2 regions of the Nocardioides sp. NPDC057767 genome follow, and region 1 is predicted to be linked to the other one. Evidence: riboswitches for the same ligand, from Rfam matches in the RefSeq annotation. Region 1 holds a riboswitch; the other holds the start of a gene.
What was found. A riboswitch is a leader RNA that binds a small molecule or an ion and turns the genes downstream of it on or off. The one in region 1 is predicted to bind cyclic di-AMP.
Positions count from the first base shown of each region.

Region 2: linked by a shared signal. The riboswitch ahead of ACFVDI_RS16690 (C40 family peptidase) and the one ahead of ACFVDI_RS22265 (NlpC/P60 family protein) in region 1 are both predicted to bind cyclic di-AMP.

Region 1 is NZ_JBHVKJ010000050.1:24,540-33,179, forward strand. Features, by position in the region: gene ACFVDI_RS22250 (DEDD exonuclease domain-containing protein) at 1-736, opposite strand, end outside; gene ACFVDI_RS22255 (NYN domain-containing protein) at 1,054-2,319, opposite strand; gene ACFVDI_RS22260 (hypothetical protein) at 2,442-2,624, shown strand; cyclic di-AMP (ydaO/yuaA leader) riboswitch at 2,721-2,925, shown strand; gene ACFVDI_RS22265 (NlpC/P60 family protein) at 2,941-3,927, shown strand; gene ACFVDI_RS22270 (hypothetical protein) at 3,965-5,179, shown strand; gene ACFVDI_RS22275 (M48 family metalloprotease) at 5,176-6,408, shown strand; gene ACFVDI_RS22280 (AMP-dependent synthetase/ligase) at 6,504-8,297, opposite strand; gene ACFVDI_RS22285 (SRPBCC family protein) at 8,430-8,640, shown strand, end outside.
Region 2 is NZ_JBHVKJ010000030.1:41,379-50,018, reverse strand. Features, by position in the region: gene ACFVDI_RS16710 (Ku protein) at 1-360, opposite strand, end outside; gene ACFVDI_RS16705 (DNA ligase) at 482-1,462, shown strand; gene ligD (non-homologous end-joining DNA ligase) at 1,462-2,379, shown strand; gene ACFVDI_RS16695 (response regulator transcription factor) at 2,394-3,074, shown strand; cyclic di-AMP (ydaO/yuaA leader) riboswitch at 3,316-3,487, shown strand; gene ACFVDI_RS16690 (C40 family peptidase) at 3,493-4,353, shown strand; gene prfB (peptide chain release factor 2) at 4,506-5,624, shown strand; gene ACFVDI_RS16680 (alpha/beta fold hydrolase) at 5,629-6,372, shown strand; gene ACFVDI_RS16675 (hypothetical protein) at 6,540-7,157, opposite strand; gene ftsE (cell division ATP-binding protein FtsE) at 7,232-7,921, shown strand; gene ftsX (permease-like cell division protein FtsX) at 7,993-8,640, shown strand, end outside.

The DNA.
Region 1 (8,640 bases):
GCAGGTCCTCGGCCAGGTGGCGCTTCTTGCGCTGGGCGGTGGTGACCTTGGCCGAGAACGCCGCCAGGTCCTCGAGGGTCAGCACGCCGAGGTTGCCGAGGCGCTCCATCATCCCGTGGAGGACGTCGACGGTCGCCCGGGCGTCCTGGAGCGCGCGGTGGTTGGGGGTCGTGGGGGAGCCGAAGACCCGGGCGAGCGAGCCGAGCTTGTGGTTGGGTGCCTCGTCGCGGGTGATCACCCGGCGGGCGATCTTCACCGTGTCGAGCACCTCGAAACGCGGCCACGGCCGCTCCTGCTTCGCAGCGAAATGCTTGAGGAACCCCACGTCGAAGGGGGCGTTGTGGGCGACCAGCACGCAGCCCTCGGCGAACTCGAGGAACGCCGGCAGCACCGACTCGATCGTCGGGGAGGAGGCGACCATCGAGTTGGTGATGCCGGTCAGGACGGCGATCGACGGCGGGATGCCGGTGTGCGGGTTGACCAGCGTCTGGAACTCGCCGAGCACCTCACCGCCGCGCACCTTCACCGCGCCGATCTCGGTGATCATGCCGCCGTTGTCGGGGCTGTTGCCGGTCGTCTCCAGGTCGACCACGCAGAAGGTGAGGTCGCGCAGCGGTCGGCCGAGCTCGTCGAAGCCGCGCTGCGCCTCCCAGCGGCCGGCGGTCTCCTGGTGCCGGCGTGCCACGGCTCGGGCGCGCAACTCCTTCCGCGCCTCACGAACCGCCGCACTGCTCATGTTCGAACACACTAGCGGGAGCCGCCGACAGTGTTGTTGGCGATTGCTTCGCAATTCGCGCAGCGCCTTCGCTTGATCCTCGTCTTCCTCCGCTTCGTTCGTCGCTGCGCTCCTCACTGCGCTGCGTCCAGACGAGGGGCGCTTCGGCGCTGGGTCGGATGCGATTGCTTCGCAATTCGCGCAGCGCCTTCGCTTGACCCTCGTCTTCCTCCGCTTCGTTCGTCGCTGCGCTCCTCACTGCGCTGCGTCCAGACGAGGGGCGCTTCGGCGCTGGGTCGTTGGCGATTGCTTCGCAGTTCGCGCGCAGTGCAGCGCGGTCAGCCCAGGAGCGGGGAGAGGGAGGAGAGGGGGACGGTGCGGGCGCCGGCGCGGCGTACGTCCTTGATGATCTCGGCGTCGTCGGTGGCGACGAGGACTATGCGGCCGGCGGGCTCGGCATCGACGAGGTCGCGGATGACGTCGTCGGCGATGACGCCCTCGGGGGAAAAGAGGACCTTGACGCCGCGGGGAGGCACGGCGGTGGGGCGTACGGATGCGGAGTGGGCGTCGAAGACGACGGTCGTCTCGGCGCCGGTGCGGGCCGCGATCGGGGCGATCGCGCGCAGCAGCCGCAGCCGCTGGGCATCGAGCGCGGAGTCGGGCCACAGGGCCTTGGAGACGTTGTAGCCGTCCACGATCAGCCGGACCCTGGGCATCGCCAGGAACTGCTCGAGGTGGGCGCTGCTGGTGACGCCGGCGCCCGCGGCGGCGTCGGCGGAGGCCAGCTCGGCCTCGACCCGCTCGCCCGGGGTGCCGGTGACCGGGGGCAGAGCGAGCTCGCGGCGGAGCCCTCCGGCCGCGTCGAGCAGGGTGTCGAGCAGGAACCGGGCCCGCAGCGAGGCGTCCTCGCGGTCCGTCTTCGAGGTGCGCCGCTCCGCGGCCGCCTCGCGCTCCAGCTTGTCGACCTGGCTGCGGAGCTGGCGCAGCTGCCGGTCGCGAGCGGCCAGCTCGTCCTGGGCACGGGCGAGCGCCTCGCGTGCCTCGGTCAGGGCCTCGTCCAGCCCGGTGCCGGCCTCGCGGGCGGCGGCGCGGGCCTCGCCGAGCTTGCGCCGCAGCGTGGTGTTGTCGGCCTTGAGCTCGTCGAGACGTGCCTTGCGGTCGGCGCGCACCTCACGGATCTCGTCCTCCGCGGCGGCGAGCTTGCCGCGCAGGCGCGCGACCTCGGCATCGACCGCCGGGACCGCGGCCGCGTCCAGCCGGTCCAGGGCCTCCTTGAGCGAGACCTCCCAGCCGTCGGGCCGGACGAGCCACACGACGGCGGCCGCCTCGGCCGGATCCTCGGGCAGGGTGAGGTCCTCGACCGAGCCCTCGGCGACGTACGCCGCGCGCAGCTGGCTCCCGACCTTCTCCCGCACCTCGTCGTCGGTCTCGAGCACCGAGGCGATCATCGCACCGCCGGCCTTGGCGCGCCGGGCAGGGGCGAAGTCGGCGATCCGCTTGAGCGCGGGCGGGAGGCGCACCACGTCGGGAAGCACCCCGGCCGTGAGCGCGACGATGCGTCCCCGGACCGTGTCGGGGAGCGTCGCGTACGCGGAGACCTCCATACGTCAAGTGTAGAGACCGGGCCGACGATCGCCGCGTCGAATACCGCGCTGCGATGGTGGTGACACGCCGCACGCAACCGTACGAAAGCAAAAATGTCGGTGGTCGGTGAGACCGTCGCAGCATGACGACGAGAATCGACTGTGACACCTGCCTCGTGCGCGGACTGGCGTGCCACGACTGCGTGGTCACCGTGCTGCTGGGCCCGCCCCCGGAGCTGACCATCGAGGACGAGGAGCGCCGGGCGCTCGACGTGCTCGCCGATGGTGGGCTGGTCCCGCCGCTGCGGATGGTGGAAGGGATGTAGCCGAACTTTTGGGCGTGGGTGGTTGGCAGGTGGGGGATCCGGTCGGCTAATGTGCGCAGGAACTTGGCGCTCGTGGGAGTGAGTCAACCGACTCACGCGAGTGTCGCGCTTAGTCCAGGCCCGCTTCGGGGCGGGCCAGGAGCCGGGGAACCACACCGGTCGTACGCCGCAACACGGAGTGCGATCACCTGGGGTGCATCCGCCGCAAGGGCGATCTGGGGGACCAGGTCGAGGAGCGGTGGTAGGGCAGGTCGTGCCTGAACCCGTCAGCTCACCCGGTAGGCGTTCAACGACTACACAAGGAGACCGTCCGCTCGTGACACGCGACCGGAAGCGACTCATTGCCGGAGCAGCCGGCATCGCCGCCATCGGTGTCGCCGGGATCATTCCCGCCGCGACCCCCGCCCAGGCCGAACCAGACATCGACGACGTTCGCAAGAAGGTCGACAAGCTCTACACGCAGGCCGAGGCGGCCAACGAGGACTACAGCAACGCCAAGCTGCGGCTGCAGGACCTCAAGGACCAGCTCGAGGACCTCAACGCCGACGAGAAGCGCCAGAGCAAGGAGCTCGACAAGATCCGCGCCGAGCTCCGCGACTCCGTGCTGCGGCAGTTCGAGGGCTCCGACGTCTCTGCCGTCGGCCAGGTGATCACCTCCGAGGACCCGCAGGAGTTCCTCGCCGGTCTCGCCACCGTCTCGTCCTACAACGCGCTGCAGTCCGACCTGCTGGCCCGCTACAACACCGAGGCCGAGGCCCTCCAGGTGCGTCGCGAGGCGACCGAGGACGCCAAGGACCAGATGGCCAAGGTCAAGACGACCATGCAGCAGAAGAAGAGCGAGATCGACGAGAAGTTCGAGGCGGCCCAGGCCGAGCTCGACGAGCTCGAGGCCGATGAGCTGGAGGCCATCCAGTCCACCGACACCAGCATCCCGTCCAACCTGCCGCCGCCCTCGGGCCGCGCCAAGGTGGCCGTGGACTACGCCCTCGCCCAGGTCGGCGACGCCTACGTCTACGGTGCCACCGGCACCGAGTCGTGGGACTGCTCCGGCCTCACCATGGGTGCCTGGGGCCAGGCCGGCGTCTCGCTGCCGCACTCCTCCTCGGCGCAGTACAGCAGCGGTCCCCAGGTCTCGCGCGACCAGCTCGCTCCCGGTGACCTGGTCTTCTTCTACAGCCCGATCAGCCACGTCGGCCTCTACATCGGCAACGGCCAGATGGTGCACGCGTCCAACCCGAGCACCGGTGTGAAGGTCTCGCCGATCGACGAGATGCCCTACACCGGCGCCGTCCGCCCGGGCTGAGTTGACCCAGGACCCCGAAGAGGCCGATCGTTCGCAGGTGCGAACGGTCGGCTCTCCTCTTTCCCGCCTCCAGGCCCGCCCCGCCCTCATCGGGGCCGTGCTGGTGCTGGTGATGCTGCTCGCCGGGTTCGTCGGGTGGCGGCTCACCGGCGGCGGCGAGTACGTCGCGCCCACTCCGACCACCGGGCCGGTGGTTCGCGCCGACACCGCGGGCGCGCGGGCCTCGCTGGAGCAGCTGGTCACCGGCGTACGTGAGGGGGCGGAGCCCGACGGCGAGGACACCGCCTCGGTCGCGGTGCGCAACGCGAACGCCATCGGCCTCGAGGACGTCACCGCGAGGTACATCGCCGAGGCGGGCAACGTGGCGCAGGACGGCTCCTTCACGGCCGATGTGGAGATGTCGTGGCGCACCCCGGGCGACCCGGCGCTGACCGAGGAGCTCAGGGTCGGCTTCGACGCCGACGGGGCGATCACCGGCTTCTCGGCGTCCCAGGGCACCCGGATGCCGTTGTGGCTGAGCGGTCCCGTCGAGGTGCGCCGCAGCGGCTCGAGCCTCGTGATCGTGCAAGCCTCGGCCGCGGTCGCCGACCGCTACGCCGAGCTGGCCGCCGCCGCGGTCACCCAGGTCCGCAAGGTGATCCCCTGGGACGAGCCCCGCCTGGTTCTCGAGGTGCCCACGACCGGCCTCGACTCCGCGCTGGGCGCCGAACAGGGCACCTACACCGCCGTCGCCGCCGTGACCGCGACCGTCGACGGGTCCACGAAGGCCGAGACACCCCTGCACGTGTGGGTCAACCAGGGCGTCATCGGCGACCTGGACGCGCCCGGCGCTCAGGTGGTCATCACCCACGAGGCCACGCACGCGGCCACCGACGCGGCAACCAACACCCGCCGGCCGATGTGGCTCACCGAGGGCTTCGCCGACTACGTCGCGCTGCGTGACACCAAGCTCCCGTTGAGCAAGACCGCCGGCCAGATCCTGGCCCAGGTCCGCGAGAACGGCGCCCCCGACCACCTGCCGGGCAAAGCCGAGTTCAACACCCGCTCGGAGCGCTTCGGAGCCGAGTACGAGGCCGCCTGGCTGGCCTGCGAGGTGCTCGCCGAGGCCGGCGGCGAGCAGGCTCTGGTCGACCTCTACGAGGAGACCGGCCGCGGCATCCCGCTGGAGAAGGCGCTCCAGGCGAGCTTCGGCTTCGGAACAGACGAGCTGACCGCCCGCTGGCGGGCCCGTCTGTCACACTCTGCGTCGTGATCAGCACGCGGCGTACGTCCTGGGTGGTTCTCGTCCTCGGCGCGGTGGCATTCGTGGTGCTCGCGTGGGTGTTGATCCCGTGGCATCCCTACCCGGGCGGCCCGCTCGACCTGCCCGACGAGCGCGACGTTTTCACTCCCGAGGAGCTGGAGCGGATGCTGGCCTACTCCGGCACCGCGCGCTGGCTCAGCCGGGCCTCGCTCGTCGTCTCCCTGGTGATCGCCTGCGTGCTCGGGTTCACCTCGCTCGGACGGCGCCTGGTGGCTCGGCTGCGCGGACCGTGGCTGCTCCGGGTCGTGCTCGCGGTCGCCGTGGTCACGCTCCTCGGCTGGATCGTGACGTTGCCGTTCGGGGTGGCGCTCCACCGTCTGCAGGTGCGCTACGGGCTCTCCCGGCAGGCGTGGACGCCCTGGTTGACGGACTCGCTGCTCAACCAGGTCGTCGGTGTCCTGATCACATCCCTGGCGCTGCTCGCGCTCTTCGCCTGCATCCGCCTCGGCCGGCGTTGGTGGCCGGCCCTCGCCGCCGGCGCGGTCGCGGCCCTGGTGGTGCTCGGCTCGTTCGTCTACCCGGTCGTCATCGAGCCGCTGTTCAACGACTTCGAGCCGCTGCCGCGCGGCCAGCTCCGCACCGACGTGATGGCGATCGCCGAGCGTGAGGGCGTCGATCTCGACGATGTCCTGGTGGTCGATGCCTCCCGGCGGACGACCTCGCTCAACGCGTACGTCACCGGTTTCGGCTCCACCCGCCGGGTCGTCCTCTACGACAACCTCGTCGACTCGCAGCGAGGCGCGGCGGCGCGTGGGGCGGTGCTCTCCGTCGTTGCCCACGAGCTCGCCCATGCCAAGCACGACGACGTCCTGGTCGGGACCGTGATCGGCGCCGCCGGGGCGGTCACCGGCGTCGGTCTGCTGGGCCTGCTGCTCTCCTACCGTCGCCCGGAGGAGTACGCCACCCCCGAAGGCATCCCGATGCTGCTGGCGGTCTTCGCGCTCGCGAGCGTGCTGGCGATGCCCGTGCAGAACGGGCTCAGCCGGCAGGTCGAGGCCCGCGCCGATGTCGACGCGCTCCGCGCCACCGGTGACCTGAAGTCGTTCACGCGGCTGCAGCACTCCCTCGGCGTACGCTCGCTCTCCGACCCGTCGCCGCAGGCCTGGTCGCACTGGTGGTTCGGGTCTCACCCGACGACCCTGCAGCGGATTGCGATCGCTCATCGGGTGCTGGACTGAGATAAGGCCGAGTCGGCGCATCCGACCCCTCTGGCTCGCTTCGCTTCGCCAGGCACGGGGTCAGATGCGCCGACTCGGCGCCACAGGAACAGCTTTTACTTTGCGTAGAGCGCGTCGACCTCGTGGCTGAACTCGCGCATGACCACGTTGCGCTTGAGCTTGAGGCTGGGGGTGAGCTGGCCACCCTCCTCGGTCCAGGAGTCGGGGATGATCACGAACTTGCGGATCGACTCGGCCTTCGAGACCGCCTTGTTGGCGTCGTCGACGGCGCCCTGGATGACGGCGCGCAGGTCCTCGTCCTCGACGAGATCCTCGATGCGGCCGGACTTGCCGTTGGCCTCGGCCCAGGTGGGCAGGGCCTCGGGGTCGATGGTGACGATGGCGCCGATGAACGGCTGGCCGTCGCCGACGACGATGCACTGGTCGACGAGCACGTGGGCGCGGAGGCGGTCCTCGAGGACGGCCGGCGCGACGTTCTTGCCGCCGGCCGTGACCAGGATCTCCTTCTTGCGGCCGGTGATCTTGACGAAGCCCTCGTCGTCGACCTCGCCGAGGTCGCCGGAGTGGAACCAGCCGTCGCCGGTCTTGGCCTCGGCGGTGGCGTCGGGGTTCTGCCAGTACTCCTTGAGCACCTGGCCGCCCTTGAAGAGCAGCTCGCCGTCGTCGGCGACGCGCACCGAGGTGCCGGGGATCGGTCGGCCGACCGTGCCGATCTTGAGCGCCTCGGGCAGGTTGACGGTGAGGGCGCCGGTCGTCTCGGTGAGGCCGTAGCCCTCCAGGACGGTGACGCCGATGCCTCGGTAGAAGTGGCCGAGGCGGTCGCCGAGCGGAGCACCGCCGGAGACGGCGTAGGAGCAGTTGCCGCCGAGCGCGGCGAGCAGCTTGCCGTAGACCAGCTTGGAGAACAGCTTGTGCTTGGCCGCGAGGAGCAGCGGCGCCTTGCCGGTCTCGGTGGCCCGGGAGTAGTTGATGGCGACCTCGGTCGCCATGTCGAAGATGCGGCCCTTGCCGTCGGCGACGGCCTTCTGCGAGGCGGTGTTGTAGACCTTCTCGAACACCCGCGGCACGGCCAGCACGAAGGTCGGCTGGAAGGTGCCGAGGTCGGCGACGAGGTTCTTGATGTCGGGGGTGTGGCCCAGCCGGGTGCGGGACTTGATGCAGCCGACCTGGATGATCCGCGCGAAGACGTGCGCGAGCGGCAGGAACAGCAGCGTGCTGCGGCCCTCGATGCTGAACAGGCCGTCGAGCGAGTCGACCACGACGCCGAGCTCGAACATGAAGTTGCCGTGGGTGAGCACGCAGCCCTTGGGCCGTCCGGTGGTGCCGGAGGTGTAGATCAGGGTCGCGGCGTCGTCGGGGGTGACCGCGCTGCGGCGGGCCTCGAGCTGCTCGTCGGTGATGTCGGTGCCGAGCTTGACCAGCAGGTCCACGGCGTTGTCGTTGATCGACCAGACGTTGTTGAGTTCGGTGCAGCTCGCACGGACCTCGCTGATCCGGCTCATGTGGCCGGCGTCCTCGGCGACGACCGCCACGGTGGCGGAGTCCCGGAGGATCCACTCGATCTGCTCGGCCGAGGAGGTCTCGTAGATCGGCACCGTCGTCGCGCCGGCGAACCAGATCGCGTAGTCGACCAGCGTCCACTCATAGCGCGTCTTGGAGAGCAGCGCCACCCGGTCCCCAGCACCGACGCCCGCCGCGATCAGGCCCTTGGCGACCGCCGAGACCTCGGCGAGGAACTCCGCGGAGGTCACGTCGACCCAGGTGCCGTCAGGGCCCGGGCGGCTGAGGACAGCCGCATCGGGCGCCTCGGCGGCGTTACGCACGACGTCGTCGCTCAGGTTGCCGGTGGGGGGAACAACGTACGTCGCGGGCGTGGAGAACTCGCGCACAAGGGCCTCCGCATACTGATGGTAGGTGGGTACGAACCGGAGGTTACCCCCGTCACAGCCCGACCATTTCACCGGGATGCTATCCGGTACGCTCCTAGCCACCTAGCAAGTCAGGGAGTGAGGACACCACCGATGGCCGATCAGACCACCTCGACGATCGTGATCGAGGCCGCGCCCTCGGCAGTGATGGCGGTGATCGCGGACTTCAAGTCCTATCCGGCGTGGGCCAAGGGCATGCAGGAGGTCAACGTCATCGAGACCGGCGTCGACGGGCGGGCCGAGCAGGTCCGCTTCGTGCTCGACGTCGCGCCGATCAAGGACGAATACACCCTGGCCTACGACT
Region 2 (8,640 bases), on a different contig from region 1:
CTTGATCCCGGTGTTCTCCGGCTCCAGGTAGTAGCTCTTCTCGAAGAGCATCGGGTCGATCTGGTCGCTCGGCACGAACTTCTCGACCGCGATCTCGCGCGAGGAGGTCGTCGGCAGGTTGGCGAAGTCGTCGTCGGTGAGCACGACCATCTCGCCGTCCTCGGTCTCATAGCCCTTCGCGATCTCGGAGTAGGGCACCTCCTCGCCGTCGATCGAGCAGATCCGCTGGTAGCGGATCCGGCCGCCGTCGGCCTGGTGCACCTGACGGAACGAGACGTCGTGGGACTCCGTCGCCGAATAGAGCTTCACAGGCACGCTGACCAGCCCGAACGAGACAGCGCCCTTCCAGATCGCACGCATGCGGACCCCTCGTCAGTCGGTAGGAACTCACCAAGTATCTGTCGGATCTGCCGATACCGGTACCCCATTCACCCACGTCAGAGCCGTCACGCACGTCCGGGAGATGAAGCAAGATGGGTTCATGCACTCGATGCTGCGTCCGATGCTGGCGACGCCCGGCAGCCACGTACCTCCGGGGGAGGAGTGGGTCCATGAGGTGAAGTGGGACGGCATCCGGCTCATCGGAGAGTCCGAGCAAGGACGTACGCAGACCCGACTGACCACGCGCAACGACAACGACGCGACCCCTGCCTGGCCCGAGATCGCGACGGGCCCGGAGCGCGACATCGTCGTCGACGGCGAGGTGATCGCGCTCAACGAGGCCGGGCTCCCCGACTTCCGGGTGCTGATGGACCGGATGCACAACCGTGACGTCCGCCGGGCGGCGCGGTTCGCGGAGCGGATCCCGGCGACCTACATGGTCTTCGATCTTCTCCGTCTCGACGGGCGGCTGCTCATCGACGAGCCCTGGACCGAGCGCCGCAAGGTGCTCGAGGCGGTCCACGCCGAGGGAGACCTGGGCTCGTGGCAGGTGCCCGCGACCTACGACGACGGCCACATGCTCCACGAGGTGACGAAGGCGCAGGGGCTGGAGGGCATCGTGTCCAAGCGGCGCGGGAGCCGCTACCGGCCCGGCGAGCGGAGCAAGGACTGGGTGAAGCTGGCCCACCGCTACCGGGCCTCGCTCGTGGTCGGCGGCTGGCGCCCGGAGGTCGGCACCGAGGGCGGCACCGAGCGTCTCGGCGCCCTGCTCGTCGGTCAGCCGACGCCGGACGGCCTGATCTACCGCGGGCGGGTCGGCAGCGGCATCACCGGCAAGCGGGCACAGCGCCTCGGGGAGCTGCTCCGCGAGAGCGACCGGAACCCCTTCGCCGGGCCCGACGTCGATCCCGACGGGGGAGTGCCGTCCGTGGACGCGCGCGGCACGCACTGGGTCGAGCCGCTCCTCGTCGTCGAGGTGGAGACCCACGGCACCGCGGTGGCGGCAGCGAGCTACAAGGGCCGGCTGCGGCAGCCGAGCTTCATCGGCATCCGCGAGGACATCGAGCCGGAGGATCTGTGATGGTCGACCGAGAAGAGGTACGCGTCGAGGTCGACGGCCGCGTCCTGACCCTGACCAGCCTGAGCAAGGTGCTCTACCCGCGCACCGGGATGACGAAGGGGGAGGTGCTCAACTACTACGCCCAGGTCGCGCCGGTTCTCCTTCCCCAGCTCGAGGATCGCGCGGTGACGAGGATCCGCTGGCCGCACGGCGTCGGGGACATGTCGTTCTTCGAGAAGAACGCCCCGGCCGGCACCCCGAGCTGGGTCCGCACGGTCACCGTCCCGACCACCGGCTCCCGCGCCGCCGATCACAAGGAAGGCACGCTGACCTTCCCGATCCTCGACAGCCTGGCGGCGCTCACCTGGGCCGCCAACCTCTCCGCGCTGGAGCTGCACGTCCACCAGTGGACCGTCGGTGCCGACGGCACCCCGGCCGGCGCCAACCGGATCGTGATCGACCTCGATCCCGGCGAGCCGGCCGGTCTCCAGGAGTGCTGCGAGGTGGCCCTGCTGGTGCGCGAAGCCCTCAGCGCCCGTGATCTCGCCGCGACGCCGGTGCTCAGCGGGAGCAAGGGAGTGCATCTGTACGCCGCCCTGCCGGAGCCCGTCGAGCCGGACGTCGCCACCGCGTTGGCCAAGGAGATCGCCGAGGACCTGCAGAAGGCCCATCCACGTAAAGTCACCGCAACGATGACCAAAAGTCGCAGGTCAGGCAAGGTTTTCCTGGACTGGTCACAGAACTCGGGATCGAAGACGACGATCTGTCCCTACTCGCTGCGGGGCAAGGAGATCCCCACGGTGGCGGCCCCGATCACGTGGGAGGAGGTCGCCGAAGGGGCGGAGGATCCGCTCGGTATCGATCAGCTCGGACCTAACGATGTGATCACGCGCTTATCTGAAAGGGGGGATCTCTTCACAAGCCCTACGGGGCTGTAACTATTGTTCTCTCCATGTCTAACTCCGTGCTCGTCGTAGAAGACCAAGAGGACATCGCCGCTCCGCTGGTGCGCACGCTCCAGCGAGAGGGTTACGACGTCACCTGGGTCGACTCCGGCAAGAAGGCGCTGGAGCTGCTCGCGCCCCCTTACGAGGCCGAGCTCGTGCTGCTCGACCTGGGCCTTCCCGACATGGACGGGCTCGAGGTCTGCAAGGCTGCGCGTGACAACGGCTACGAGGGCGGGATCATGATCCTCACCGCCCGTGACGCCGAGATCGACCTGGTGGTCGGCCTCGACGCCGGTGCCGACGACTACCTGGCCAAGCCGTTCGCGCTGGCCGTCCTGCAGGCCCGGGTCCGCGCGCTCCTGCGCCGCTCGGGCCCGGTCGAGCCCGGCGCCGACGACGACGCCCTGCGTATCGACGTCGCCGCTCACCGTGTCTACGCCGGCGAGCGCGAGGTGACGCTGACCGGCAAGGAGTTCGCGCTCCTGGCCGTGCTGGCCGCCTCCCGCGACAAGGTGGTCTCCCGCGACCGGCTGATGGCCGAGGTCTGGGACGAGAACTGGTACGGCTCGACCAAGACCCTCGACGTCACCGTCGGACGCCTGCGCCAGAAGCTCGAGGCGGCCGGCGTCCAGGAGAAGGTCGTCGCGGTCCGCGGAGTCGGGTTCCGGCTGGAAGCCGGAGAGTAGGCGCAGCCGACTCGAAACAGGGGAGAAACCGCAAGTTCGACACGGCGTCAAACCACTGTTCAGTGCGTGAGATGACTCACAAACGACGGCAAAAACACGCGTAACCACGCGGAATGTGCCCAAGATGCGAGCATTCGGGATTGGATCCGCTCCAGATCGCGTGTCACCTTGGTTGAGCCGTGCACAACGCACGACCGGCCCCGGTACACGCCGAATCCTGTCCCTCCGGACGCCGGCCCCTACTACTGAACCCCCTTACCCCTCACACTCAGCAGTACGTATGGGACAGGAGCGGGGGACCCAAGTTCCACGCGACTAACTCGGACGGTCGCTTGGGGTGAAGTCATCCACGGATGGCCGGGCACCTTTCAGCCCGAACCCGACAGCTCACCTCGCAGGCGTGGGAAGGAACTCACGCATGTCCAAGTCCGTATCTCGTCCTGCCCATCGAGGCACCGCGCGCCCGTTCCGGTCGCCGAACAGCTCGACCGCACGGACGATCGCAGGATCGCCCATCGACAAGCTCAGGACGACGCTCAGCGGCCACGGCAAGCTCGCCGGCCGCATCACCCTCGCCAGCGGCATCGCCGCCGGCGCCCTGGTGGCGGTCCCCGCCGCCAATGCCGCTCCGGTCTCCTCGCCGACGTCCGTCGAGTCGAGCGTCGAGTCGAGCGTCGAGTCCAGCGTCGAGTCGGCCAAGGTGGTGGAGGCTCCGACCCTGGAGGTCTCGGCCACCCCCGCGGCGATGCTCACCGACATCCAGCAGCTCGAAAGGGCTGTCGAGGTGCAGCAGCGCAAGGCCGAGGCCGCCCGCAAGGCCGCCGAGGCGAAGCGCAAGGCAGCGATCGCGGCCAAGAAGGCCGCGGAGGCGAAGAAGAGGGCCGAGGCGGAGGCCAAGGCCTTCGCCGCGAGCCAGCAGGGCAAGATCGAGCGGGCGATCAGCGTCGCCTCGGAGCAGATCGGCGACCCGTACGTCTGGGGTGCCACCGGTCCGAGCGCGTTCGACTGCTCCGGCCTGACGCAGTACGCCTTCAGCGCCGCCGGCATCGAGCTGCCCCGGGTCTCGCGGGACCAGGCCGCTGCGCTGCCGACGATCCCGAACGACCAGATCCAGCGCGGTGACCTGATGTTCTGGGGCAGCCCCGTCTACCACGTCGGCATCTTCCTGCGCTGGGAGAACGGCGAGGCGATCATGCTGCACGCCCCCAAGCCGGGTACGGCTGTTCGTGAGGAGGCTGCCTGGGACGGCTGGTTCGCCGGCTCGATCCACCAGGCCTGAACCTTCGCGGCTCAGTCTCGGGGCCCGTTCCGACGGGCCGACCCCCACATATCCCCCTGGCGCTCGCCCTCCGGTTCCCCTTGCCGGAGGGCGAGCGCATATGTGGGCCGGCGAATCGGGTGCTGCACCACGCGTCAAGTAACCTGTAAGACGTGGCAGGCCCCGAATTCGACACCGAGATCAAGCAGCTCCAGGCAACGATGCAGACCATCGGCCAGGTGCTGGACCTGGACGCGATGCGCAAGGAGATCGCCGACCTCGGCGAGCAGGTCGCCGCGCCCGACCTCTGGGACGATCAGGACAACGCCACCCGGGTCACCGGACGGCTCTCCCTGCTGCAGGGCGAGCTCAACAAGTTCACCGAGCTCAGCAGCCGCATCGAGGACCTCGAGCTGATGGTCGAGATGGCCCAGGAGGAGGGCGACGCCGACACGCTCGCCGAGTCCGAGGCCGAGCTGGGCCGGGTCAAGAAGGCCGTCGAGAGCCTGGAGATCCGCACCCTGCTCTCGGGGGAGTACGACTCCCGCGAGGCCCTGGTCACGATCCGCTCCGGCGCCGGTGGCGTCGACGCCGCCGACTTCGCCGAGATGCTGATGCGGATGTACGTCCGCTGGGCCGAGCGCAACAAGTACCCGGTCGAGGTCTTCGACACCTCCTACGCCGAGGAGGCCGGGCTGAAGTCCGCCACCTTCGCGATCCACGCCCCCTATGCCTACGGCACCCTCTCCGTCGAGGCCGGCACCCACCGCCTGGTGCGGATCAGCCCCTTCGACAACCAGGGCCGCCGCCAGACGTCCTTCGCCGCGGTCGAGGTCGTGCCCGTGCTCGAGCAGACCGACGAGATCGAGATCGACGAGAACGACATCAAGGTCGACGTCTACCGCTCCTCGGGCCCCGGTGGCCAGTCGGTCAACACGACCGACTCGGCGGTCCGGCTGACGCACATCCCCACCGGCACCGTGGTCTCCTGCCAGAACGAGAAGTCGCAGCTGCAGAACAAGGCCGCCGCGATGATCGTCCTCAAGGCCAAGCTGCTCGCGCTGAAGAAGGCCGAGGAGGAGGCGCAGCTCAAGGAGCTGAAGGGCGATGTCGCCGCGTCCTGGGGCGACCAGATGCGCAACTACGTCCTCAACCCCTACCAGATCGTCAAGGATCTGCGTACGACCTACGAGGTCGGCAACCCGCAGGCCGTCTTCGACGGGGACATCGACGGGTTCCTCGAGGCGGGCATCCGCTGGCGCCGGGGTGCCGAGAAGGCCGAGCAGAACTGAGCTGATGGCTGCGCGGACGCGCACCAGGCTTCCCCTTCCGGGCCGCGGGGCGACGTACGCCTATGACGTCTACGGTCCCGAGGACGGGGTGCCGATGGTGCTCTTGCACGAGCTCGGAGGCAGTGCGAAGCGGTGGCAGGAGGTTGTGCCGCCGTTCGCGGCCGAGCACCGGGTCCACGCCTTCGACATGCGTGGGCACGGGGACTCGGACTGGGCCTCCGACTACTCCCACCGGCTCATCGCCGACGACGTGATCGCGGCGATGGACTCGCTCGGGATCTCCGGTGCCGTGGTGATCGGGCACTCGACCGGTGGCAACGTCGCCCTCCTGCTCGCCATGCACCGGCCCGACCTGGTCTCCCGGCTGGTGATCGAGGACGTGGTGCCGCCAGCGCCGCGCAGGCGGAGGCTGCCCGGTCGCGCCACCAGGCCGATGCCCCACGACTGGGAGTGCATCGCGTCCCTGCTGGTCGAGGCGACGACGTACGATGCCTGGATGTGGGAGCAGCTCGAGCTGCTGCCCATGCCGACCCTGATCGTGGCCGGTGGCGGCAACAGCCACATCCCGCCGGCCGACCTGGAGAAGGTCGCTCGCCGGATCCCGGAGGCGGACCTGGTCCACTTCGACGTCGGCCACTTCGTGCACCGCAACCAGCCGCAGGAGTTCGCCGACACCGTCCTGGCGTGGCTCGCGTCGCGGTGCTGGATGCAACGCGTCCCGCGTCGCGGGTGGGATCCCCATCCCTAAGGACCCCACCCGCTCTCGCCAGCCGGCTCTGCTCTGACTCAGTGCCCGCGGCGGCGCACGCCGCCCGGTGAGGTGTCTACCCGGCCCGAGCGACTAAGTCGATTAAAGCACTCGACTTTAGGTCGATGCAAACGACGCTCCGCTCGACGCCTGATGAGCCCCTAGCGTCAGGCGGCGGCCGCGGTGGCGGTCACCAGGCACCAGCGCGACGCACGCTTCTGCAGCGCGGCGGTCGACTCGCCGACCTTGCCGGTGAGCTCGCAGGAGAGCCAGGCGTCACCGAAGAGCCCGCGGTAGACCACCTTCGGCTGCTTCTTCGCGTCGGTGCAGGTGAGGGCGACCGACGGCTTGCCGTACGCAGGGGTCGACGCGGCCTTGCAGCCCTTGGGCACGCTCTTGGTCATCTGAGTTGCCCAGTCGAGGGTGACCGGCGGGGCGAAGACCCAGGCGCGGGCCGAGGTGGCCGCGTCCTCCGGGCCGGTCCAGATGCAGCCGTACTCCTGGGCGACGTCGTTGACCTGGCCCGAGATGGCGGTCTGGTCACCGTCGCCGTAGGCCTTCTTCTCGGTGGCGGCGCCGCCGAGGGCCTCGGTCGCGTCCTCGGTCGGGACGCGGTCGCAGAACGCGCCGCGACGTACGTGCATCGTGGTGGTGTCGGCGGTGCTCAAGTCGCCCTTCACCTCGGGGGCTTCCGGCTCGTCGTCTTTCAGGGTGAGCACGCCGACCCCGACCGCGATCGCGGTGAGGACTACGGCACCGATGAGGATCCGGACTGCAGAGCGCACGCCGTCAGAGTACAGGGGCAGGTATGTCAGAGCCGAAGTGCTGAGCCCACCACCATTGCACTACCCTCGGTGCGGTGATCCGCTTCGAGAAGGTCAGCAAGGCCTATCCAGGGCAGGCCCGACCCGCCCTCAACAGCCTTTCGATCGACATCCAGAAGGGGGAGTTCGTCTTCCTTGTGGGGCAGTCGGGCTCGGGCAAGTCGACGGCGCTCAAGCTCATGCTGCGCGAGCAGCGGCCGACCACCGGCCGGGTCTACGTCGCCGGCAAGGAGATCAACCGGCTCGCCGGCTGGAAGGTGCCGCGGCTGCGCCGCCAGGTCGGCACGATCTTCCAGGACTTCCGCCTCCTCGCGAACAAGAACGTCGCCGAGAACGTCGCCTTCGCGATGCAGGTGACCGGCCACTCCAACCGCGAGATCCGCCAGCGCGTCCCGGAGACGCTCGAGCTGGTCGGTCTCGACGGCAAGGGCGACCGGATGCCCGACGAGCTCTCCGGTGGTGAGCAGCAGCGCGTGGCCGTCGCCCGCGCGTTCATCAACCGGCCGATGATCCTGATCGCCGATGAGCCGACCGGAAACCTCGACCCCGGCAACACCGTCGGCATCATGCGTCTGCTCGACCGCATCAACCGGTCGGGCACCACCATCGTGATGGCGACCCACGACGTCCAGATGGTCGACCAGATGCGCAAGCGCGTCATCGAGCTCGAGCACGGCCACCTCGTACGCGACCAGGTCCAGGGCGGCTACGGCGCCCAGTTCTGAGGCCTCAGCCCTCAGCCGGACCCGCTCGCCCGACCAGGCTCTACGACTAGAGAAAGTTTCCTCTACCCGCCATGCAGCTGCGTTATGTATTCACCGAGCTCCGCCAGGGGCTACGCCGCAACCTGTCCATGCACGTCGCGGTGGCCCTGACCCTGCTCGTCTCGCTCACCCTGGCCGGTGTCGGCCTGCTGCTGCGTGAGCAGGCCCAGCTGACCGAGGAGGTCTGGGGCGACGAGCTCCAGATCACCTTCTACATGTGCAACGGCGCCAACGACCGCAACCCGCAGTGCGCGGGCGCCGTCGACGACAGCCAGAAGAAGGTCATCACCGACGCCCTCGACGACAACAAGTACGTCGACAAGGTCGAGGAGGAGAGCCAGGCGCAGGCCTACGAGCGGCTGCAGGCTCTCGACGTCGAGGGCGTCAGCGGTCCCGACCCGGTGGTCAAGGCCGACGACATGTGGGAGTCCTACTGGGTCACGATGACCGACCCGCACCACTCCGCCGAGATCATCGAGGCCGTCGCCGGCCTGGACGGCATCGATCACGTCGGTGACGTCCACGAGGTCACCGGGCCGATCCTCGCCGCCGTCGACGGGCTGCAGAGCGCGGCGCTGGTCGGCGCGATCGTGCTGGTCATCGCGGCGCTGCTGCTGGTCGCCAACACCATCCGGCTGGCCGCCTTCGCCCGCCGCCGCGAGATCGGGATCATGCGGCTG